Regions from separate parts of the Streptomyces sp. NPDC058664 genome, predicted to be linked through region 2. Evidence: riboswitches for the same ligand, from Rfam matches in the RefSeq annotation. Region 2 holds a riboswitch; each other region holds the start of a gene.
The links. Region 2 has a riboswitch for thiamine pyrophosphate ahead of ACFWUY_RS20170 (thiamine ABC transporter substrate binding subunit). Riboswitches for the same ligand answer to the same signal wherever they lie in the genome.
Positions count from the first base shown of each region.

Region 1 (7,880 bases), on a different contig from region 2:
GAGCCGGTGGTGGCCGTCGCCGAGCCCACGGCCCGCACGAGACCGAAGTCGGCGACCTTGACCCGGCCGTCGTCCCCTATCAGGACGTTCTCCGGCTTCATGTCCCTGTGCACGAACCCGGCCCGGTGCGCGGCGCCGAGCGCGGCGAGCACCGGCTCCAGGATGTCGAGCGCGGCCCGGGGCGCGAGGGCGCCGCGCTCGCGCAGGACGTCACGGAGGGTGCAGCCGGCGACGTACTCCATCGCCAGGTAGACGTACGCGCCCTCGGCGCCCTGGTCGAAGACGCCGACGACGTTGGGGTGCGCGAGCCGGGCGACGGACTTCGCCTCGCGGATGAAACGCTCCACGAAGGCGGCGTCGGTCGCGAGGGCGGGGTGCATCACCTTGAGCGCGAGGACGCGGTCGAGGCGGGTGTCGACGGCCCGGTAGACCGTGGCCATCCCGCCGACGGCGATGCGCGCGTCGACGCGGTAGCGGCCGTCGAGCAGCCGCCCGACGAGGGGGTCCTGAAGGGTCGTGTCCACGGCGTCGAGTCTACGAGCCGTGGACGGGGCCCCCGCGCGGTCGCCCCGCTGTTGCAGCGCACCTGTGACGAGCACCGCACGGACCCCGGCCCCGGCCCCGGCCGCGCGCCGTCGCCCGCCGGCCGGGCGTCCGTTCTGGGCCGGGCGCCCGGCCGGGCAGGCGCCCGCTCCGGGCCGGGCGTCAGAAGGCCGGGCGTTCCGGGTCCAGGTGGGGGCGGCCTTCCCGCGGGGACGACGCCTCCGCGAAGTGGCGGCGGGGAATGCGTCCCGCCCGGTGCGCGAGCCGCCCCGCCTCGACCGCGTGCCGCATCGCCGCCGCCATCAGCACCGGCTCCTGCGCCCGCGTCACCGCCGACGCCAGCATCACCGCCGCGCACCCCAGCTCCATCGCGAGCGCCGCGTCGGACGCCGTGCCCGCGCCCGCGTCGAGGATCACCGGCACCCCGGCCCGTTCCGTGATCAGCTGGAAGTTGTGCGGGTTGCGGATGCCGAGGCCCGAGCCGATCGGTGAGCCGAGCGGCATGATCGCCGCGCATCCCACGTCCTCCAGCTTCCGCGCGAGGACCGGGTCGTCGTTGGTGTAGGGGAGGACGGTGAACCCGTCGTCCACCAGGGTCTCGGCCGCGGCGAGGAGCTCCTCCCCGTCCGGCAGCAGGGTCCGCTCGTCGGCGACGACCTCCAGCTTGATCCAGTCGGTGCCGAGCGCCTCCCGTGCGAGCCGGGCGGTCAGCACCGCCTCGCCGGCGGTGAAGCAGCCCGCGGTGTTGGGCAGGACCCGGATGCCGAGCCGTTCGAGGACGGAGAGGACCGAGCCCTGGACGGTCGGGTCCAGGCGCCGCATGGCGACCGTCGTCAGTTCCGTACCGCCGGCGATCAGCGAGCGCTCCAGGACGTCGAGGCTGGGCGCCCCGCCGGTTCCCATGATCAGGCGCGAGGAGAACTCCGCACCGCCGAGGGTGAACACGTCGTCGGACATCGCGCTCAGCCTCCCTGCACCGCGGTGAGGACCTCGACCCGGTCGCCCTCGGCGAGCGGCGTCGCCGCCCACTCGCCGCGCGGCACGACCGTCTCGTTGAGGGCGGCGGCCACCCCGGAGCGGGCCGTGGTCAGGGTGGCGACGAGGGAGTCGAGGGTGAGGGGGCCGGAGAGCTCGCGCGGCTCTCCGTTCACGGACACGTTCATGCGGGCTGCTCCTGACGTACGGGAGGGGCGGGGGAGAAACGGCGGGGGGTGAAGGGGCGCGCCTCGTCGGGGAGGACGCCCGTGGTGAGCACCTCGGCCATGACGTCGCCGGTGACGGGGGTGAGCAGGACCCCGTTGCGGTAGTGGCCGGTGGCCAGGTGGAGGCCGGGGAGGGCGGTGGGGCCGAGCAGCGGCGCGTTGTCGGGGGACGCGGGGCGGAGCCCCGCCAGGGTCTCGGTGAGCGGCAGCTCGGTGAGGCCGGGGACGAGTTCGTGGGCGTCGCGCAGCAGCTCGTACACCCCGCCCGCCGTCACCGTGGTGTCCCAGCCCAGCTCCTCGCTGGTGGCGCCGACGACGAGCTCGCCGTTCTCGCGGGGCACCAGGTAGACGTGGCTGCCCCGGACGACGGCCCGGACGGTCCGGGAGAGGAAGGGGGCGTACGCGGCCGGCACCCGCAGCCGCAGCACCTGGCCCTTCACGGGGCGGACGGGCGGCAGCACCTCGTCCGGCACGCCCGCGAGCCGCCCGCTCAGGCTTCCGGCGGCGAGGACGACCTGGTCGGCCGTCAGTTCCCCGCCGTCGGCGAGCACGGCACCGCGCGCCCGGTCCCGTACCACCGTCAGGCTCCGCGCGAGGGCGTGGTGGAAGACCACCCCGGCCCGTTCGCAGGCGACGAGGAGCGCGGCGGCCAGCCGGCGCGGGTCGACCTGGTGGTCGCCGTCCACCCGCAGCCCGCCGCGCACCCCCGGGGCCAGCATGGGTTCGAGGCGGCGGCACTCGCGGCCGCTGAGCCACTCCGACGTGAGCCCGCAGCGGGTCTGGAGGGCGTGGAGTTCGCGCAGGTGGGCCCGGTCGTCGGCGTCGAGGGCGACGGCGAGGGTGCCGCAGGCGCGGTAGCCGACGTCGTGACCGGTGGCTTCCTCGAGTTCGGCGACGAACGCGGGATAGCGCGCGGCGGAGGCGAGGTTGAGCCCGAGCAGGGTCTCCTCGCCGTAGTGGAGTTCGGTGACGGCGGCGAGCATCCCGGCCGCGACCCGCGCGGCACCGCCGCCGGGATCCGGGTCGACGACGGCGGTGCGCAGTCCGCGCCGCGCGGCCCGCCAGGCCGTCACCAGGCCGATGATGCCGCCTCCGACGACGAGGACGTCGGACACGCCGGACATTCCGGAGACGTCGTCGGCGCCGGAGATGCCGGGGACGTCCACGGCATCGGAGACTTCTGGGACATCGGAGACTTCGGAAGAACGCATGGGCGTCCAGCCCCTCCCTTCGCCGGCATGACCCGGATCAGGTTCGTACGGTCGGAGGCCGTCCCAGCCTCCCTCTCAGCCCGGTGCGTCCGGGCTCCCGCGAGTGCTTTACGTCCGCCAGACTAACCGCAGGCCTTTCCGGGGCCCAGGCCCCTCCCTTCCTGACGGTTCGTCAGATGCGTAAGGTGGTCGGGTGAGCGAGCAGAAGCAGGCCCAGCAGCATGTCGTGATCGTCGGCGCCGGGATGGCGGGTGTGCAGACCGCCGTGGCCCTGCGCGAACAGGGCTTCACCGGCCCCGTGACCCTCATCGGGGCCGAGCCCCACCAGCCCTACGACCGGCCCCCGCTCTCCAAGGCCGTCCTCCTCGGCAAGGCCGAGGACTCCGCCTTCGACGTCGACTTCGAGGAGCTGGACGTCGAACTCCGTCTCGGCCTCGACGTCACCGGACTCCGCGCCGCCGACCACGAGATCGACACCGAGGCGGGACCCGTCGGCTACGACACCCTGGTCGTCGCCACCGGCGCCCAGCCGGTCACCCTGCCCGGCGCCGAGGGCGTCCCCGGCGTCCACCTGCTGCGGACCCTCGACGACGCCGTACGCCTCGGGCCCGTCCTGGAGCGCCGTCACACCGTCGTGGTCGTCGGAGCCGGATGGATCGGCGCCGAGTTCGCCACCGCCGCACGCGAGGCGGGCTGCGCCGTCACCGTCGTCGAGGCCGCCGACCGCCCCCTCGCCGGCGCCCTGCCCGCCGAGGTCACCACCCCCATGGCCGAGTGGTACGGGGCCAACGGCGCCGAACTCCTCACCCACGCGCGCGTGGCCACCGTCGAACCCGGCCGGGTCCTCCTCGCCGACGGCCGTGAACTCCCCGCCGAGGCCGTCGTCGTCGGCATCGGCGCCCGGCCGGCCACCGGCTGGCTCGCCGGCTCCGGCATCGCCCTCGACCCGAGCGGCGCCGTCACCGCCGACGAGCGGCTGCGCACCTCCCTGCCCGACGTGTACGCCGTCGGCGACTGCGCCTCCTTCCCCTCCGCCCGCTACGGCGAACGCCTCCTCGTCCACCACTGGGACAACGCGCTCCAGGGCCCCCGCACGGTCGCCGCGACGATCACCGGGGCCGCCGACGCGCCGTACGACCCCGTCCCGTACTTCTGGTCCGAGCAGTTCGGCCGCTTCGTCCAGTACGCCGGGCACCACGCGGACGCCGACGAACTGCTGTGGCGCGGCGACCCGGCGGAGGAGGCCTGGTCCGTGCTCTGGCTGCGCGCCGGGGTGCCGGTCGCCCTCCTCGCCGTCGGGCGCCCCCGCGACCTCGCCCAGGGCCGCAAGCTCATCGAGACGGCCACCCCCGTCGACCCCGCGCGCGCGTCCGACCCGTCCGTACCCCTGAAGGCGGCGGTCCGGTAGGGCCCGAGTACCGGCTGTCGGTCCGGGATGGCAGGCTTGTCCTGTGACCGAGATTGACGTAAAGATCGATGCGCTCGTCCCCGCCTGGCTCTACGTGCCCGACATCGCGGAGATGCTCGATGTCGAGGTGACGCGCGTGCGGCAGCTGATCAAGGAAGGTCAGCTCATCGCCGTGCGCCGTGGAGAGAACAACGCCCTGCAGATTCCCGCCGCCTTCATCCAGGGCGACAAGATCGTCAAGGGCCTCGTCGGGCTCCTGACCGTGCTGCGGGACGACGGCTTCACCGACGAGGAGATGCTGGAGTGGCTCTTCACTCCGGACGAGAGCCTGCCGGGCACGCCCGCGCAGGCGCTCAACGAGAACCGCGGCACGGAGGTGAAGCGCCGCGCCCAGGCGCTCGCCCTCTGAGGCGCGTACGCACGAAGACACCACCAAGCGGGTGTCGCGGCGACCGGCCCCTCGCGGGGGCGGCCGCCGCGGCGCCGGCGACACCGACGGGGAAATCCGCCCCGTCGGCGACACCGACGGGGGAGTCACCCCGCCGGCGACACCTACGGGGGGACCCACCCATGCCCACGCCTCGTGAGCGGCTCGCCGACGCCCGCCTCTACCTGTGCACCGACGCCCGGAAGCGCCAGGGCGACCTGCCCGCCTTCCTCGACGCCGTGCTCTCCTCCGGCGTGGACATCGTGCAGCTCCGAGACAAGGGCATGGAGGCCGGTGAGGAGCTGGAGCACCTCGCCGTCCTCGCCGACGCCGCCCGCCGGCACGGCAAGCTCCTCGCGGTGAACGACCGGGCCGACGTCGCCCACGCCATCGGCTCCGACGTCCTCCACCTGGGCCAGGGCGACCTGCCCGTGCCCGCCGCCCGCGCGATCCTCGGCGGCGGTGACGACGTGCTGATCGGCCGTTCCTGCCACGCCGAGAGCGAGGTGGCCGCGGCCGCCGTCGAGCCGGGTGTGGACTACTTCTGCACCGGGCCCTGCTGGCCCACCCCCACCAAGCCCGGACGGTACGCGCCGGGTCTCGGACTCGTGCGGTACGCGGCCGGCCTGGCCCAGGACCGCCCCTGGTTCGCCATCGGCGGCATCGACGAGACCAACCTCGACGAGGTCCTGGACGCGGGCGCGCGCCGGATCGTCGTCGTCCGGGCGATCACCGAGGCCGACGACCCGGCCGCCGCGACCGCCGCCCTCGCCAAGCGGGTCAGGGAGCGCGCGGGGGTCTGAGGGCATCCCCGAGGCGTCTTCACGGCGACGCGGGCCCCCGAAGCGCCTTCCGCGGCGGTGTCCGAAAAGGTGTCCAGCACTCGGACGCGGTGTACACGGCGCCGCGCACCGCGTCTAACCTGCCGGTATGGCCCTTGGTACCGCTTCCGTCCGCTCGGACCGCGCCCGCACGGTCCGCGAGATCCTCGCTTCCGGCGGCACGTCGTACTCCTTCGAGTTCTACGCGCCCCGGACCGAGAAGGGCGAACAGGGCCTCTGGAACGCGATGCGACGGGTCGAGGCCGTCGGCCCCAGCTTCGTCTCCGTGACCTACGGCGCCGGCGGCTCCACCCGCGGCGGCACCGTGAAGGCCACCCAGAAGATCGCCTCCGACACCACCCTCACCCCGGTCGCCCACCTCACGGCCGTCGACCACTCGGTCGCCGAGCTGCGCAACGTCCTCGGCCAGTACGCCGACGCCGGCATCCGCAACATGCTGGCGCTGCGCGGCGACCCGGCCGGCGACCCCCTGGGCGAGTGGGTCGAGCACCCCGAGGGCGTCCGGTACGCCGCCGACCTCGTCCGGCTGATCAAGGAGTCGGGCGACTTCTGCGTGGGCGTCGCCGCCTTCCCGGAGATGCACCCCCGCTCCACCGACTGGGACACGGACATCCGGCACTTCGTGGACAAGTGCCGCGCGGGCGCCGACTACGCGATCACCCAGATGTTCTTCGACCCGGAGAACTACCTGCGGCTCCGCGACAGCGTCGCGAAGGCGGGCTGCGAGACCCCGATCATCCCCGAGGTCATGCCCGTCGTGAACGTGAAGACCCTCGGCCGACTGCCCCAGCTGAGCAACGCGGCCTTCCCCGACGACGTGAAAGAGCGCATCCTCGCCGTCAAGGACGATCCCGCCGCTGTACGCTCCATCGGTATCGAGTTCGCGACGGAGTTCTGCGCGCGGTTGCTCTCCGAGGGCGTCCCCGGACTGCACTTCATCACGCTGAACAGCTCCACCGCGACGCTCGAGATCTACGAGAATCTCGGACTGCACCAGCAGTCGTGACCGGTCGTACCCGCCCCGACCCGCGGCGGTGACCGTGGAGAGGGGCGGCGGGGCATGGGGTGGACGGTCCTCTACATCGCGTTCGGAGTGGTCGCACTGTGGCTGCTGGGGGAGGTGCTCCTCCAGTACAAGGCGCGGCTGCGCTGGCGGGTGCTCGCCTTCTGCGGCTTCCTCGGTGTGGTCGCGGGCGTACTGCTGTCCCTGGTGGCGGTGATCATCGCCGGGGCGGTCGCCTTCGCCGTCGGCCAGACCTATGTGACGCTCTCCTTCCGCCGGGGCTTCTCCACCGGCTGGGCGATCGGCGGCAATCCCGGCGCGAGCCGTCGTCGCAGGGCCGGCGCTCCTGAGCAGGCCGGGCCCACCCTCGAGGTCACCGAGCTCTCCTACGAGGGCCAGGACGCCTACGCCGGGCAGGGCACCGCCTACGCGGACCAGGACGCCGCGTACGCCGGGCGGGGCGACGCCGGTGAGCAGCACGCGGCGGAGACCACCGCGGTCTACGAGCCCCTGCCGATGCCCGACGACACCGGCCAGTACGGGGTCTACGACACGGGCCGGGACCAGGGCCACGGCGCCGGACAGGACCCCGCCCACACCGGCTACGAGACGGGTTACGGCACGGGGTACGACCCCTACGCGCCGGCCCACGAGCAGCAGCCCGCCTACGACTACGGCGCCGCCGGGCAGCAGCAGTACGCCGCCTACTCCGATCCGTACATCGGTCCGGGCACGGACGGCCAGCAGTACGGGTCCTACTACGGCGATCCGTACGCCCCCTCGTACACCTACGACACGCCGCCCGGCGGCGTCTGGGTCCCGCAGCAGCGCGACACCGAGCAGGCCCCCCAGCCGCCGCAGCAGCAGCCGGGGGCCCCGGGCCCGTACGGCTACGAGCCGCACCCGGACGACCAGCAGCAGTACCGGTACTGAGTGTGACCGCGGGGCCGTCGGCGCGTCGCGCCGACGGACCCACGCACTCACCGCGAGCCGCGGAAGTCCGCGCCCTCCACGATGAACCCCGCCACCAGCGCGCCCGACATGCCCGCGTGGGCCAGCCCGCCGCCCGGGTGGGACCAGCCGCCCGCGAACCAGAGGCCCGGCAGCGGGGAGCGGTTGTCGGCCGGGAGCAGCAGACCCCCGGCCCCGGCGAGCGCGGGCCCCGGGACCTCGGCGGCGCCGGTGTCCCGCCGGACGTCCTCCGGCGTACGGACGTGCCGCCACAGCAGCCGCTCCCGGAGCCC
Region 1 is NZ_JBHXRW010000002.1:183,726-191,605, reverse strand. It holds gene pknB (Stk1 family PASTA domain-containing Ser/Thr kinase) at 1-524, opposite strand, end outside; gene ACFWUY_RS02565 (thiazole synthase) at 706-1,500, opposite strand; gene thiS (sulfur carrier protein ThiS) at 1,506-1,706, opposite strand; gene thiO (glycine oxidase ThiO) at 1,703-2,869, opposite strand; TPP riboswitch at 2,954-3,067, opposite strand; gene ACFWUY_RS02550 (NAD(P)/FAD-dependent oxidoreductase) at 3,150-4,364, shown strand; gene ACFWUY_RS02545 (Rv2175c family DNA-binding protein) at 4,408-4,773, shown strand; gene thiE (thiamine phosphate synthase) at 4,935-5,594, shown strand; gene metF (methylenetetrahydrofolate reductase [NAD(P)H]) at 5,722-6,639, shown strand; gene ACFWUY_RS02530 (hypothetical protein) at 6,694-7,569, shown strand; gene ACFWUY_RS02525 (phytoene desaturase family protein) at 7,617-7,880, opposite strand, start outside.
Region 1: linked by a shared signal. The riboswitch ahead of thiO (glycine oxidase ThiO) and the one ahead of ACFWUY_RS20170 (thiamine ABC transporter substrate binding subunit) in region 2 are both predicted to bind thiamine pyrophosphate.

Region 2 (7,880 bases):
CGTGGAACCGGTCGAGCAGCTCGTCGGGCGACTCCCAGAGCCGTGCCCCTGAGCCGAGCTTCACCGGCGCGACGGCGACGTGCAGGGTGTCGACGAGGTCCGCGTCGAGGAACTCCCGGACGGTCGTGGCCCCGCCGCCGAGTCGGACGTCCTTGCCCTTCGCCGCCTCCCGCGCCCGGGCCAGCACCGTGGCCGGATCGGCGTCGACGAAGTGGAACGTCGTGTCCGAGAGGGTGAAGGACGGACGCGGGTGGTGCGTCAGGACGAAGACCGGCGTGTGGAACGGCGGCTCGTCACCCCACCAGCCGCGCCACTCGTGGTCCTGCCAGGGCCCGCGCTGGGGCCCGAACTTGTTGCGGCCCATGATCTCGGCACCGATGTTCCGGGAGAAGTCCCGCGTGAAGTAATCGTCGAGGCCACGGCTGCCCCCGGGGTCGGTGCGGTTGGGCCAGCTCGCCGTGGCACCGGCCCAGGCGAACATCTCCCCGGGATCCGCGTGGCCGAACGGCCGTTCAAGGCTCTGCCCCTCACCGGCACCGAACCCGTCCGACGAGACCATGAAGTTCTGGACTCTGAGCAGCTGACCCATGGCTGTCACTCCTACGTGATCGACGAAGACGGCGACGAACACCATGGAGACTCTCCCGAGGGGAAGAACTCATCGCCCCGCTACGGGGTGTCGTCCCCCAGCACCACCACGTCCTCCGCCCGGAAGGCCACCCCCGTCGCGGCACCCTCCTCCGGGACCTCCCGCAGCGGGAACTCCGCCTCCAGCGGCGGCCCGTCCGCCGGGCGGAGCCGTACGGCCACCCGGCTGCCCCGGAACGTCCGGGACTCCACCGTCCAGACCCGCCCCTCCGCCGTCGGTACGAGCCGTACCCCGCCCGGCCGGACGAGGAGCCGCCGCTCGCCCTGCGGCGAGCCCTCCGGCACCGGGACCTTCCCCCACACCGTGTCCGCGACCGTCCCGCTCACCCGCGCCGCCACCACGTTGTCGAAACCGAGGAAACGGGCCACGAACTCCGAGGTTGGCCGCGACCACACCTCGACGGGCGCGCCCGACTGGGCGACGCGTCCGTCCCGCATGACCACCACCCGGTCCGCGAGCGCGAACGCCTCACCCTGGTCGTGGGTGACCGCGAGGACCGTCGTGCCCAGCCGTCCGAACAGCTGCCGCAGCTCCACGACGAGTCGCTCCCGCAGCCCCCGGTCGAGCTGGCCGAGCGGTTCGTCCAGCATGAGGAGCCTGGGCCGGGGCGCGAGGGCGCGGGCCAGCGCCACCCGCTGCTGCTCGCCGCCGGAGAGCGCGGCGACGGACCGCCGCCCGGCCCCCGGCAGACCGACGAGGTCGAGCAGCTCCGTGACCCGTCCGGTCTGTTCGGCGCGGCCCACCCCCCGCATCCGGAGCCCGAAGGCGACGTTGCCTGCGACGTCCCGCTGCGGGAACAGCTGGTGGTCCTGGAACATCAGGCCGACACCGCGCCGGTGCGTCGGCACCCCGCTCTGGTCGGTGCCGCCGAGCAGCACCCGGCCGCCGTCGAGCCTCTGGAGCCCGGCGACCACCCGCAGCAGCGTGGACTTGCCGCTGCCGCTCGGACCGAGCACGCACACGATCTCGTGGTCGGCGACCTCCAGGTCCACGGCGTCGAGCGCGGCCCGTTCCCCGAACCGTACGGTCGCCCCGTCGAGTCTCAGCATCAGAACTCCCCTGAGGTGCGATCGGTCCGGAGCCGTTCGAGCAGCAGCAGGGACACCGCGCACACCACCATGAGGATCGTCGAGAGGGCCATCGCCTGGCCGTAGTTGAGTTCGCCGGGCCGCCCGAGGAGCCGGGCCACCGCCACCGGCAGCGTCGGGCTGTCGGGCCGGGCGATGAAGACCGTCGCACCGAACTCGCCGATCGAGACGGCGAAGGCGAACCCGGCGGCGATGAGCAGCGCCCGCCGCACCAGCGGCAGGTCCACCTCCCGCCAGGCCCGCCACGGGGACGCGCCGAGCACGGCCGCCGCCTCCCGCAGCCGCTCGTCGACCGCGCGAAGGACCGGCAGCATCGTCCGTACGACGAAGGGGACGCCGACCAGGGCCTGCGCGAGGGGCACGAGGATCCAGTCGGCCCGCAGGTCGAACGGCGGCTCGTCGAGGGTGATGAGGAAGCCGAAGCCGACGGTCACGGCGGACACCCCGAGCGGCAGCATGAGGAGCGCGTCGAAGCCCCGCACGAGCCGCCCGGCCCGCCGGGTCAGAGCGGCCGCCGCGAGTCCGCCGATGACGAGGGCGATCAGGGTGGCGACGACGGCGTACCGGAGCGAGTTCCCGATCGTGTCAAGGAGGGGTACGAGGAAGGTGCCGGAGGGGTCCGGGGTCTGCAGGGCCCGGTAGTAGTCGAGCCCGTATCCGCCGGAGGTCGCGAAGGACCGCTCGACGAGCACGCCGAGGGGCAGCACGATCAGCAGCGCGACGGACAGCAGGACGGCCGCGAACAGCGCCCACTGGCCGGCGCCCCGAGGCGGGCGCGCGTTCTGCTCGGGCGCGACCAGCTTCAGCGCGGTCTCACGCCGGCGGACCGTCCGGGCGTGCACGGCGAGGACGACGCCGACGGCGACGAACTGCACCATCGTGAGGACGGCGGCCGTCGTCAGATCGAAGCGGATGACGGTCTGCCGGTAGATCTCCGTCTCCAGGGTGGAGTACGTGGATCCGCCGAGGATCTGGACGACGGCGAAGGAGCTCGCGGTGAAGAGGAACACCATCAGCGCGGCCGCGGCGACGGACGGGGCGAGCGCCGGCAGGGTCACGGTCCGCCACGCGGTCCAGCGGGACGCGCCGAGGACCCGGGCGGCCTCCTCCTGGCGCGGGTCGAGCTGCGCCCACAGGCCGCCGACGGTCCGTACGACGACGGCGTAGTTGAAGAACACATGGGCGATCAGGATCGCCCAGACGGTGGTGTCGAGCCGGACGCCCCACAGCTCGTCGAGGAGCCCGCCGCGCCCGACGAGCGCCAGGAAGGCCGTGCCGACCATGACGGTCGGCATCACGAAGGGCACGGTGACGACGGCGCGCAGCAGCCCCTTGCCGGGAAAGTCGAAGCGCGCGAAGACGTACGCGCCGGGCAGCGCGATCAGCAGGGTGAGACCGGTGGAGGCGAGTGCCTGCCAGAGCGTGAACCACAGGACGTCGAGAATCTCCGGCCGGCTCAGCGTCTCGCCGAACCGGCCGAACTGCCACGCCCCCTCGACCCGCAGCCCGCGCTCGACGATCGAGAGGACGGGCCAGGCGAAGAAGAGCGCGAAGAAGGCGACGGGCACGACCATCAGGCCGAGCCGCGCCGCGCTTCCCCCGCGGTCGGGGATTACTTCAGGACGAGCGACGACCACTGCTGGATCCACGCGTCACGCTTCTCGGCGATCTTCTCGGGCGCCATGGTCTCCGGCTTGTCGACGACCACACCGTGCTTCGTGAACAGCTCCGGCAGGACGGCGTCCTTCGCGACCGGGTTGACGAACATCTGGAGCGGCATGTCCTCCTGGAACTTCTTCGAGATCAGGAAGTCGATCAGCGCCTTGCCGCCCTCGGGGTTCTTCGCGCCGTTCAGCAGGCCCGCGAACTCGGTCTGCCGGAAGCAGGTGCCGGTGGCGACGCCGGTGGGCGCCACCTTCGGCTGCGGCTCGCCGTACAGGACCTCGACCGGCGGGCTGGAGGCGTACGACACGACGAGCGGCCGGTCGCCCTTGGCCTGCTTGCCGCCGGCCGAGCCGGAGAACTCCTGGTTGTAGGCGAGCTCCCAGCTGTCGACGGTCTTCACGCCGTTGGCCTTGAGCTTCGTCCAGTAGTCCTGCCAGCCGTCGTCGCCGTACTTCGCGGCCGTACCGAGGAGGAAGCCGAGGCCCGGGGAGGACCGCTCCGGGTTCTCGACGACGAGCAGGTTCTTGTACGCGGGCTCCGCCAGGTCGTCGAAGGTCCGCGGCGGAGCCAGCTTCTTGTCGGCGAAGTACTTCTTGTCGTAGTTGACGCAGATGTCACCGGAGTCGACCGGCGTGACCCGGTTCTCCTTGTCGAGGCGGTACTCCGCCGGGACGCGGTCGACGCCCTTCGCCTCGTACGGGACGAAGATCCCGTTGTCGAGGGCGCGGGAGAGCAGGGTGTTGTCGACGCCGAAGAAGACGTCACCCTGAGGGGAGCCCTTGGTCAGGATCTCCTTGTTGACGGCCTCGCCGGCGTCGCCGCTCTTCAGGACCTTGACGGTGAAGCCGGTCTGCTTCGTGAACTCCGCGAGCACCTCCTTGGAGGCGTTGAAGGAGTCGTGGCTGACGAGGGTGACGGTCTTCGGCACGGGCGCGCCGGACTTGCCCGCGGCGTCACGGACGTCGTCCGTGCCACAGGCGGCGAGGGTGGTCATGCCGAGCGCCGCGACGAGCGTGGCGGCGGCGGCCTTCTTGGTGGTCACTGAGATTCCTCCTGGGGTTGACCAGGAAGAGACGCGGCCCTGCCCGCGACCGGCGGAACCGGTCGCGAGCAGGGCGCAACAGCTTGAGTCAACAACCGAACTTCCTACCCAGAATGACCTGGGCAAGGTTCAGAGGGTCTGCGGTCCTACGGTGACCGCACTCTCAGCGCTGTGGCGCTCCCCTGTCGGAATATGGAGATGTGTTCGAGCTCAGAGTACAAGGTCAGCGTTCGGCGGCGGCCAGCTGTCCACAGGCGCCGTCGATCTCCTGGCCCCGGGTGTCCCGGACGGTCACCGGAACGCCGTGGCGCGCGATGGCCTCGACGAAGGCCTTCTCGTCCTCGGGACGGGACGCCGTCCACTTCGAGCCGGGCGTCGGGTTCAGCGGGATCAGGTTGACGTGTACCCGCTTGCCCTTGAGCAGCCGGCCGAGGAGGTCACCGCGCCAGGCCTGGTCGTTGATGTCCCGAATGAGCGCGTACTCGATGGAGATCCGGCGGCCGGACTTCTCCGCGTACTCCCAGGCGGCGTCGAGGACCTCGCGCACCTTCCACTTGGTGTTCACCGGTACGAGGGTGTCGCGCAGCTCGTCGTCCGGGGCGTGCAGCGAGACCGCGAGGCGGCACTTGAAGCCCTCGTCGGCGAACCGCAGCATCGCGGGCACGAGACCGACCGTGGAGACGGTGATCCCGCGCTGCGAGAGCCCGAGCCCGTCCGGCTCGGGGTCGGTGAGCCGCCGGATCGCGCCGACGACCCGCTTGTAGTTGGCGAGCGGCTCGCCCATGCCCATGAAGACGATGTTGGACAGCCGCGCCGGCCCGCCGGGGACCTCGCCGTCGCGCAGGGACCGCATGCCGTCGACGATCTGGTGCACGATCTCGGCGGTCGACAGGTTCCGGTCGAGCCCCGCCTGCCCGGTCGCGCAGAACGGGCAGTTCATCCCGCAGCCGGCCTGGGAGGAGATGCACATGGTCACCCGGTCCGGGTAGCGCATGAGCACCGACTCGACGAGCGTGCCGTCGTGCAGCCGCCACAGGGTCTTACGGGTGGTGTCGTCGTCGCACGAGATGTGCCGCACCACGGACATCAGGTCGGGCAGCAGCTCCCCGGCCAGCTTCTCCCGCGAGGCGGCCGGGATGTCCGTCCACTGGGCGGGGTCGTGCGCGTACCGCGCGAAGTAGTGCTGCGACAGCTGCTTGGCGCGGAAGGGCTTCTCGCCGATCGCGGCGACGGCCTCCTTCCGCTCGGCGGGCGTGAGGTCGGCCAGGTGCCGCGGCGGCTTCTTGGCTCCGCGGGGGGCGACGAAAGTGAGTTCTCCGGGCACTGGACGGGCCACGATCGGGTGTCTCCTCAGACGGCACGAGGTCTGGCCATCCCCGCGAAGGCGGGGACCGCGGCATCGCGATGCCGGAGCCAGGAGACCTCACTGGAACATCCCCGCAGTGGCGAGGACGACGGAAGGGCCCGCGGCGCACGTGCCACGAGCCCTTCCAGAGTACCCGGTGTCCGTCAAGCGGTTCCGACGAACAAAGCCAGCAGCAGCCAGACCACCGGCGCCGTCGGCAGCAGCGAGTCGAGACGGTCCATGATGCCGCCGTGTCCCGGCAGCAGCGTGCCCATGTCCTTGATGCCCAGGTCGCGCTTGATCATCGACTCGCCGAGGTCGCCGAGCGTCGCGCTCGCCGCCACCGCGACACCGAGGACCAGGCCCTGCCACCAGGCACCGTCGTCGATCAGGAACTCCATGCACAGCGCGCCCGCCGCCATCGCGAACGTCACCGCGCCGACCAGGCCCTCGCGGGTCTTGCCGGGACTGATCCGCGGGGCCAGCTTGTGCTTGCCGAAGCGCCAGCCGACCGCGTACGCCCCGGTGTCGCTGACCACGGTCAGGATCAGGAAGGTCAGCACCCGCTGCGCGCCGTCGTCGGCGGTCAGGAGCAGCGCCACGAAGGTCGCGAGGAACGGCACGTAGAACGCGGCGAACACGCCCGCCGTGACGTCCTTCAGATAGCCCTCGGGCGGCTCCGTCATCCGCCACACGAGTACCGCGAGCGCCGTCAGTGCCATCGCCACCCAGGCGCCCTCGGCGCCCCGCACGTAACCGGCGACGACCATCGCCGCACCGCCGACCGCGAGCGGGACCAGCGGAGCCTTGATCGCCTTGCGCTCCTGGAGGCGGGAGGTGAGCTCCCAGAGCCCGACCACCACGGCGACCGCTATCACCCCGATGAACGCCGGCTTCCAGATGAACAGCGAGGCGAAGATGACGGCGCCGAGACCGACCCCGACCCCTATGGCCGCCCCCAGATCGCGCCCCGCGCTCTTCTTCTGCCGTGGCGCCGTCGGCGGCGCGGGCGGCGGAGGCGTGGCGGGGCTGTGCATGGGCTCCTGCGGGTGCTCGTGCGGCGTCTCATCACGGAACAGGGGACCGCTCGGATGAGCGGCCCCCCGGCCGTGACCGTCCTGGAATCCGCCGGCGGGAACGTCGGGCACGATGGGCATGGGCCGAGTCTGCGCCGCCCGGTGCCGATCGTAGGCGGGACCCGCCGGGGCGGGCCCCTGGTCGGGTCCCCCGCGGCCGGAACCGGCCGGGGCACCCCAGGAAGAGTCGTTCATCAGACCTCGAGCAGCTCGGCTTCCTTGTGCTTGAGCAGCTCGTCCACCTGCGCGACGTACTTCGCGGTGGTGTCGTCGAGCTCCTTCTCGGCGCGGCGGCCCTCGTCCTCGCCGACCTCGCCGTCCTTGACGAACTTGTCGATGGTCTCCTTGGCCTTGCGGCGGACCGCGCGGATCGAGATCTTCGAGTCCTCGGCCTTGCTCTTGGCGACCTTGATGTACTCCCGACGGCGCTCCTCGGTCAGCTCGGGGAACACCACCCGGATGATGTTGCCGTCGTTGCTCGGGTTGACGCCGAGGTCCGAGTCCCGGATCGCCTGCTCGATGTTGCGCAGCGCGCTCTTGTCGAACGGGGTCACCACTGCCATCCGCGGCTCCGGAACGGAGAACGACGCGAGCTGGTTGATGGGGGTGATGGCACCGTAGTAGTCCGCCACGATCTTGTTGAACATCGCCGGGTGCGCACGGCCGGTGCGGATCGCGGCGAAGTCCTCCTTGGCGACCACGACGGCCTTCTCCATCTTCTCCTCGGCCTCGAGGAGGGTCTCTTCGATCACCACATGCTCCTGCGTGTCGTCGCGTTGTGTCCTGCACGGTGTACGACCGGCAGGGCTCTGTCCATCCCCTTGCGGGGCGGTTCCCCGGTTCGGGTCAGGCCCGGGTGCCCTGGTCGCTCACGAGCGTGCCGATCTTCTCACCCTTCACCGCGCGAGCGATATTGCCCTCGGTGAGCAGTTCGAAGACGAGGATCGGGAGGTTGTTGTCCCGGCACAGGGTGATGGCGGTGGCGTCGGCGACCTTGAGGTCGCGGGAGAGCACC
Region 2 is NZ_JBHXRW010000023.1:63,245-71,124, reverse strand. It holds gene ACFWUY_RS20185 (dihydrofolate reductase family protein) at 1-589, opposite strand, end outside; gene ACFWUY_RS20180 (ABC transporter ATP-binding protein) at 670-1,698, opposite strand; gene ACFWUY_RS20175 (ABC transporter permease) at 1,698-3,311, opposite strand; gene ACFWUY_RS20170 (thiamine ABC transporter substrate binding subunit) at 3,350-4,396, opposite strand; TPP riboswitch at 4,528-4,638, opposite strand; gene rlmN (23S rRNA (adenine(2503)-C(2))-methyltransferase RlmN) at 4,668-5,780, opposite strand; gene ACFWUY_RS20160 (phosphatidate cytidylyltransferase) at 5,954-7,060, opposite strand; gene frr (ribosome recycling factor) at 7,060-7,617, opposite strand; gene pyrH (UMP kinase) at 7,712-7,880, opposite strand, start outside.

Region 3 (7,880 bases), on a different contig from region 2:
GGCGAAACCGGCCACCGAACCGGCCACAACCCTGGACTGGACCTTCTCAATTCGGGCGAAACAACCGGTGAACCCGGAGTGGACCCGGATTCACCACCCCTGGTGCGTCACACAGGAGGACGCTCATTCCTATGATGGGCGCACGACACCGCGGACCTCCCCGACCAGGCCGGTCCGCGATGTGCAGGGCATCGCGACGGTGGTGGAGGGGTCCATGACTCAGGGGGCCGGGCAGGAGCCCGTGGTGCGCACGGCGACATTGCGTGACTTCCGCGTACCGCCGTACGCCCGGGTGCCCGTACAGGGCCATGCCACCGAACCGACGACCGCGGAGCCTCTGCCCGTGCCCCCGCCGGCCGAGCAACCTCCCGCGCCCGCGCCACCGCAGGCCGCGCCGACACCGCCGCCCGCGCCACCGCAGGACGCGCCGGCACCGCCGCCCGCACCGCGGCAGACCGCGCCCGCGCCCACCGCGCCCATGCCCGCCGAGCCGACCCTCCACCTGGGGCACCGTCCCGCGCCCGCGTACCCCGCCGCGGCCGGTTCCTCCATCGTCTCCGTCGCCACCGGCCACCCCGGCAACGCCTTCCCCGAGGACGCGATGCCCGACGGGTACACCCCGACCGAGCGCGACCTCCCGGTCATCAACCGCGGCGACACCGTCCAGGTCCCGGTCGCCTCCGAGCCCGCCACCGCCGCCGAACCCGCCCCGGCGAGCGGCGAGGGCCCCGGCCCGCTCTACGTCGTCGGCGACGTCCACGGCTACCTCGACGAGCTCGTCGCCGCCCTGCGCGCCCAGGGCCTCATCGACGAGAACGGCGGCTGGGCCGCGGGCAACGCCCGCCTCTGGTTCCTCGGCGACTTCACCGACCGCGGCCCCGACGGCATCGGCGTCATCGACCTCGTCATGCGTCTCTCCGCCGAGGCCGCCGCCGCCGGCGGCTACTGCAAGGCGCTGATGGGCAACCACGAGCTGCTGCTCATCGGCGCCAAGCGCTTCGGCGACACGCCGGTGAACTCCGGCGCGGGCACCGCCACCTTCCAGGCCGCCTGGCTGCTCAACGGCGGCCAGAAGCACGACATGGACCGGCTCCAGGACGTCCACCTCCAGTGGATGTCCCGGCTCGACGCCGTGGTGCGCGAGGACGACCACCTCCTGCTGCACTCCGACACCACCGCGTACCTCGAATACGGCGAGACCATCGAGGACGTCAACGACACGGTCCACGAGATCCTCAACCGGAACGACGCGGACGAGGTCTGGGACGTCTTCCGCAAGTTCACCAAGCGCTTCGCCTTCCGCGACGAAGGCGGCCCGCAGGCCGTCCAGGAGCTGCTCTCCGCCTACGGCGGCCACCGGATCGTGCACGGCCACAGCCCGATCCCGTACCTCCTCGGGCAGGTCGGCGGGGAGGACGGCGAGGACGGCGCGGGCCCGGTCGTCGACGGACCCCACGTGTACGCGGACGGTCTGGCGATCGCCATGGACGGCGGAGTGACCATGGCCGGAAAGCTACTGGTCGTCCAACTCCCGCTGGACCGCTGAGGCGTCACCCTGCGCATCCGGAGAAGGCGAATTCGGGAAACACCCTGTCAGCGCGTGGCACCGCCGCAATACCATCGGTCCATCCGTAGCAGGCTCTCCTCCGTTTCTGCCCGACCCACCGTTCCCCACGGCTGACCCGGGCCCACGGAGCATCGGGGGATGCACATGAACGTGGCTCCGCACCTGCTGACCGAGGACCGCGCCGAGTACGAGCGGGTCCTCGACGACGCACTGAGCTCCGCCCACGCACGTCCGGACCTCGCCGGAGCCGGGACCCGGCTCACGCTCGCGCAGCTGCGCGCCCTGACGCTGAACGCGACGGCACTGGTGACCAGCGCGGCGGCGAGCGAGTACGAGCACTTCGTGAAGGTCCGTGAGGAGACCCGCGCTGCCCTCGGGGCCCGGACACCGGTCCCCTCCGACCGTCCCGGCCCCGGCCCCGGCGTCGTCGCGATCTTCACCGTCATGGTGCCCGTCCTCGCGGGGGCGGCCGCCTTCATCTTCCTGCTGGTCGGCGCCGTGCTCCGGACCCTCGCCCCCACCGTGGCGTTCGGTGCGACGCTCCTCACGGCCGGTCTGGTGTTCGGCGCCCTGGCCGCGGCCGGGCTGCTCTGCGCGGCCGTCGGGCTCCTCCTGACCGCCCTGCGCAACCGCCCGGTCGAGGTGAGCACGGAAGCCGCACCGGACGACGAACTGTCCCGCGCCCGGGAGGCCTGGCGCCGCGCCCTCCTCGAACGGGGCATCCTCCCCTTCCTCCGCGACGTCCTCGCCGCCACCGCCCCACCGGCCGCCCCGCCGTCACCGCCCCACCCCTGACACGCCACCGGCCCGCGACTCCCCCCGGGGCCGCGGGCCGGCGCACGCGCCGGGGCGGGTCAGTCCGCCAGCGGCAGGTAGACGCGGTTGCCGCTCGCGGCGAACTCCTTGGACTTCTCCGCCATGCCGGCCTCGATCTCCTGCTGCGTACCGCCGTGCTCACGACGGATGTCCTGCGAGATCTTCATCGAGCAGAACTTCGGACCGCACATCGAGCAGAAGTGCGCGGTCTTCGCGGGCTCCGCCGGCAGCGTCTCGTCGTGGAACTCGCGCGCGGTGTCCGGGTCGAGCGCCAGGTTGAACTGGTCCTCCCAGCGGAACTCGAACCGCGCGTCCGACAGCGCGTCGTCCCACTCCTGCGCGCCCGGGTGGCCCTTGGCGAGGTCCGCCGCGTGGGCCGCGATCTTGTACGTGATGACGCCCGTCTTCACGTCGTCCCGGTTCGGCAGGCCCAGGTGCTCCTTGGGCGTGACGTAGCAGAGCATCGCCGTGCCCCACCAGGCGATCATCGCCGCGCCGATGCCGGAGGTGATGTGGTCGTACGCGGGCGCCACGTCCGTGGTCAGCGGGCCGAGGGTGTAGAACGGCGCCTCCTCGCAGATCTCCTGCTGGAGGTCGATGTTCTCCTTGATCTTGTGCATCGGGACGTGCCCGGGGCCCTCGATCATCGTCTGGACGTTGTGCCGCTTGGCGATCGTGTTGAGCTCGCCGAGCGTGCGCAGCTCCGCGAACTGCGCCTCGTCGTTGGCGTCCGCGATCGAGCCGGGGCGCAGACCGTCGCCGAGCGAGTACGTGACGTCGTACGCCGCCAGGATCTCGCAGAGCTCCTCGAAGTTCGTGTAGAGGAAGTTCTCCTTGTGGTGCGCGAGACACCAGGCGGCCATGATCGAGCCGCCGCGCGAGACGATGCCGGTCTTGCGGCGCGCGGTGAGCGGGACGTACGGCAGGAGCACGCCGGCGTGCACCGTCATGTAGTCCACGCCCTGCTCGGCCTGTTCGATGACCGTGTCCTTGTAGATCTCCCAGGTCAGGTCCTCGGCCCTGCCGTCGACCTTCTCCAGGGCCTGGTAGAGCGGCACGGTGCCGATGGGCACGGGGGAGTTGCGCAGCACCCATTCGCGGGTGGTGTGGATGTTGCGGCCGGTGGACAGGTCCATGACCGTGTCGGCGCCCCACTTGGTCGCCCAGGTCATCTTCTCCACCTCCTCCTCGATGGAGGAGGTGACCGCGGAGTTGCCGATGTTGGCGTTGACCTTCACCAGGAACCGCTTGCCGATGATCATCGGCTCGATCTCCGGGTGGTTGACGTTCGCCGGGAGCACCGCGCGGCCCGCGGCGATCTCCTCCCGTACGACCTCGGGGGAGACGTTCTCGCGGATCGCGACGTACTCCATCTCCGGGGTGATCTCGCCCCGGCGGGCGTACGCGAGCTGGGTCACCGCCTGCCCGTCGCGGCCCTTGCGCGGCAGGCGCGGGCGGCCGGGGAAGACGGCGTCGAGGTTCTTGAGCCCGCCACCGCGCGGCGAGGTGTGCTTGATGCCGTCGTCCTCGGGGCGGGCCGGGCGGCCCGCGTACTCCTCGGTGTCGCCGCGCGTGATGATCCAGTTCTCGCGCAGCGGCGGAAGCCCGCGTCGCACGTCGGTGTCGACGGTGGGGTCGGTGTACGGGCCGGACGTGTCGTACAGCGTGACGTCCCTGCCGTTGGTGAGGTGTACCTGACGGACAGGCACCTTGAGGTCGGGGCGCGAGCCCTGGACGTACCCCTTGTGCCAGCCCGGCGTGCGCTCGCCGTCGACGGAGGTGCCGTCCTGGTCGGAGGCAGGCGTGCGTGCGTCCTGAATGGTCATGAGACCGATCTCCCTACGCCGGCATTACCCGGTAACAGGTTCGGCGGTCGGCGCAGCCTCCTCCCGTACGTGCGTACGGTGATCAGCGCCCTCTCAGCCCGGTGCTCCGAGCTCCCGCGTGTGCAAAGGTGCCACCACGCTAGCGTCATCCCTGGCGTGCTGAACAGTGGGCCCCCGCCGTTCTTGCGATGATCGGTCGGTGACTTCCCCCCAGCAGACCCCCGAGCCGCACGGCCACGACCACGGTCCCGGCCCCTCCCACGGGCCGGGCCAGGGGCACGGCCACAGCCACAGCCACGGCCCCGCCGCCCCGGTGTCCCGGCATCTGCGCAAGGTCATCGCCGCGGTCCTGATCCCCTTCGCCACGGCCGTCCTGGTCGGACTCGCGGTGCTGTGGCCCGGCGGTGCCCCGGCCCACGAGCGCACCGGCGTCGGCTTCGACCGGCAGACCGAGCAGGGCAAGGTGGTGGCCGTCGAGCAGATCGACTGCAAGGACGTGAACGCCGCGCAGGTCCCGCCGACCGGGGACACCTCCACCCCGGAGGGGCGCGAGGCGGTCGAGGCCCAGCAGGGACAGTGCGAGAAGGCGACCATCGAGGTGACCAGCGGCCCGGAGAAGGGCCGTACGTTCACCGAGATCGTGCAGCCGGACGCGCCGCGCCAACTCGACCAGGGACAGGGCGTGGTGGTGGCGTACGCCCCCGACGCCCCGCGTGACCTCCAGTATTCGGTGACCGACGTGAACCGCAAGGTCCCGCTGGCGGTCCTCGCCGGGATCTTCGCCCTCGTCGTCGTGCTCGTCGGCAGGATGCGGGGCGTGATGGCGCTCATCGCCCTCGCCGCGAGCTTCCTGGTGCTCACGTTCTTCATCCTGCCGGCGATCCTGGAGGGGTCGAATCCGCTGGTGGTGGCGGTGGTCGGATCGAGCGCGATCATGCTGATCGCGCTCTACATGTGCCACGGCCTCTCGGCCCGCACCTCGGTCGCGGTGCTCGGCACGCTGATCTCGCTGCTGCTGATCGGTCTGCTCGGTTCCGTCTTCATCGACTGGGCATCACTCAGCGGCAATACCGACGACAACACCGGTCTGATCCACGGCCTGTATCCGAGCATCGACATGTCCGGCCTGCTCCTGGCCGGGATCATCATCGGTTCGCTCGGCGTGCTCGACGACGTGACGGTCACCCAGACCTCGGCGGTCTGGGAGCTGCACCAGGCCGATCCGGGCATGGGTCCGCGCGCGCTGTACCGGGCCGCCATCCGCATCGGGCGCGACCACATCGCCTCGGTCGTGAACACCCTGGTGCTCGCCTACGCGGGTGCCGCCCTGCCGCTGCTGCTGCTCTTCTCGATCGCGCAGAGCAGCATGGGGACGGTGGCCAACAGCGAGCTGGTCGCCGAGGAGATCGTGCGGACCCTGGTGGGGTCGATCGGACTTGTCGCCTCCGTGCCGGTGACCACGGCGCTCGCGGCGCTGGTGGTCTCCGCCGACCGGACGGAGGGCGACGGGCGGCCGGGCACGGGCAGCCGGAAGCCCACGGCGGCACGGGGCGGGCGACGCCGTCGCGCGAAGTAGTGCGGCGTACGAGGGGGCGGGCGTCGGCTCAGGCGGCCGGCCCCGCGCTCTCCTCCGCCAGGATTCGGCCGAGAGCGGCTTCCAGGTTGTCCTCGAAGTCGCCGAGTGTCCGTTCCTGACCGAGCGGGACCAGTTTGTCCGTACGGTCGAGGAAGGCGACCAGCGGTGGCGCGCTCGCCCGGAACAGGGCGCGATCGCCGCCGACCTGGAGCCGGATCGAGACGTCGGAGAGGCCCTCGGGTTCCGTCGGGGCGATGTGCACGTCGCCGTCCCCGCTCGGCCGGTTGATCCCGTCGAGCAGCAGCTCCCTGCCGAAGGCCCAGGTCACCGGAGCGTCCCCGGGAAGGTGGAAGGTCATCCGCACCGCGTAGGGATCCCGGGTCTCATACCGCAGTTCGACCGGGATCCTGAAGGAGAGCTCCTCGGAGACGAGGAAGCTCATCAGGACTTCGGCCTGAACGGACTCTCGCATCGTGTACCCCGCAGTAGATGAAGCAGTTGTGTAAAAAACGGCTGCTGAAAGCTGTGACCGAAACGGCCAGGAATGATCCCCCGTGGCCCTCTTGACGCAATCGTGCTGTACGCGCTAGCAGATCACAAGGAGTGATTTTTCAGATACTGATAGAGAAAGCGAGCGAACTGAAGAGCCTTCCGATCTCCGTACGTAGCCGCTCGACTGCTGGGAGCAACCGTTCTTCCTGGTGAAGGGGGAGGGAAATGGCCATGGCGGCCGCCGCGGAGCCCGCGGTGATGGGGATCGCGGCACAGATCGTGCCGAGCGCATATTCCTGACGCTCCACCAGGGGCTCCATTCGCCCCAAACCGCCCAAACGCTCCAAAAGCACGTGGCGATTACGCACCGTGTACGGAGTGATGGTTTCCACCGGATGGCGGTCAAGGTGGTCTTGACGAGATCTCAGATCGAGTTGACTCAGCAGACACTGCCCGATCGCATGGGCGTGCGCGGTCTCGCGGAAGTCGGCCCATTCCTCCACCGCGGGCGCGGAAGGGGTGTCGGCGACGGCGACGAGCTCGATCTCCCCCTCGCGGTAGAGGGCGAAGTAGACCGGCACACCGATCTCGTCCCGCCAGCGGGCAAGGGAGTCCTCGATCTTGATGCGACGATTCTGCACAGCTCCGCCGCCGGCCAGTCGGACGGCGGCGTCACCCAGCACGAACACGCCCTTCTCGCGGCGCAGATAGCCCTCGTGCGTCAGGGTGCGGAGCAGGTGGTACGTGGTGGGCAGCGGGAGGCCCGTCTCACGCGCGAGCTGTTTGGCCGGTGCGCCGCCCTCATGGGAGGACACGGCCTCCAGAAGTCTCAGCGCCCGCTGTACCGAGCCGATCAGGGTAGGCGCAGCCGTCTGCGTAGCCGTGGCCAAAGGTCACCCCCAGGCGTGACGACGGATGCACTGCACCCGCCCGCGGGGGCCGCCCCCGCGCGCCCGCCGGGCCTGGGAAACCGCTGGTCAGTATGGAGGTCTACGCCTGTAGTCCCCAACGCGGCGGAGAGATTCCACTCTAGTGGCAGCCCCTGGGCCCACGCCCTGATTCGACCAGCGCGTTCCCCCGGCCGGGCTAATGCCCTCCGTCGGTCTCATGCCGATGAGTAGCTCGTGCTACCAGTCCTCGCGCGAACGGTCGGAGGAGGTGAACTTCCGTACGACGTAGATCAGTCCGGCGACCAGCGCCACGAAGAGCAGCACCTTGAAGAGCAGCCCGACCACGAAGGCCAGCACGCTGGTGATCAGCCCGCCGAAGACGAGCAGGGCGAGCACCGGTATGGCGACCCACTTCACCCACCAGGGCATCCCCGTGAGCATCTCCTGTACGGCCATCGTCCTACCTCGCTCTCCGAGTCCCGTTCCGCGCACTCCGCGCCGAACACCTTCAAGGCTAGGGGCCGGAAGGGGCCCACGGGGACGCCGTGGCCCCCGCTCTCCCCTGATCCGACCCCTAGGGGTGCCCTGCCCGTCAGGGACTCAGCTCTCCGGCGGGGAGAAGACCACCATCACCCGCAGGTCCTCGCTGATGTGGTGGAACTTGTGCTCCACCCCGGCCGGCACGTAGACCACGCTGCCGCGCGCCACCTGGG
Region 3 is NZ_JBHXRW010000003.1:240,364-248,243, forward strand. It holds gene ACFWUY_RS04230 (metallophosphoesterase) at 215-1,546, shown strand; gene ACFWUY_RS04235 (hypothetical protein) at 1,706-2,362, shown strand; gene thiC (phosphomethylpyrimidine synthase ThiC) at 2,422-4,209, opposite strand; TPP riboswitch at 4,203-4,337, opposite strand; gene ACFWUY_RS04245 (YibE/F family protein) at 4,409-5,785, shown strand; gene ACFWUY_RS04250 (SsgA family sporulation/cell division regulator) at 5,814-6,257, opposite strand; gene ACFWUY_RS04255 (IclR family transcriptional regulator) at 6,397-7,167, opposite strand; gene ACFWUY_RS04260 (DUF5326 family protein) at 7,405-7,623, opposite strand; gene ACFWUY_RS04265 (cupin domain-containing protein) at 7,768-7,880, opposite strand, start outside.
Region 3: linked by a shared signal. The riboswitch ahead of thiC (phosphomethylpyrimidine synthase ThiC) and the one ahead of ACFWUY_RS20170 (thiamine ABC transporter substrate binding subunit) in region 2 are both predicted to bind thiamine pyrophosphate.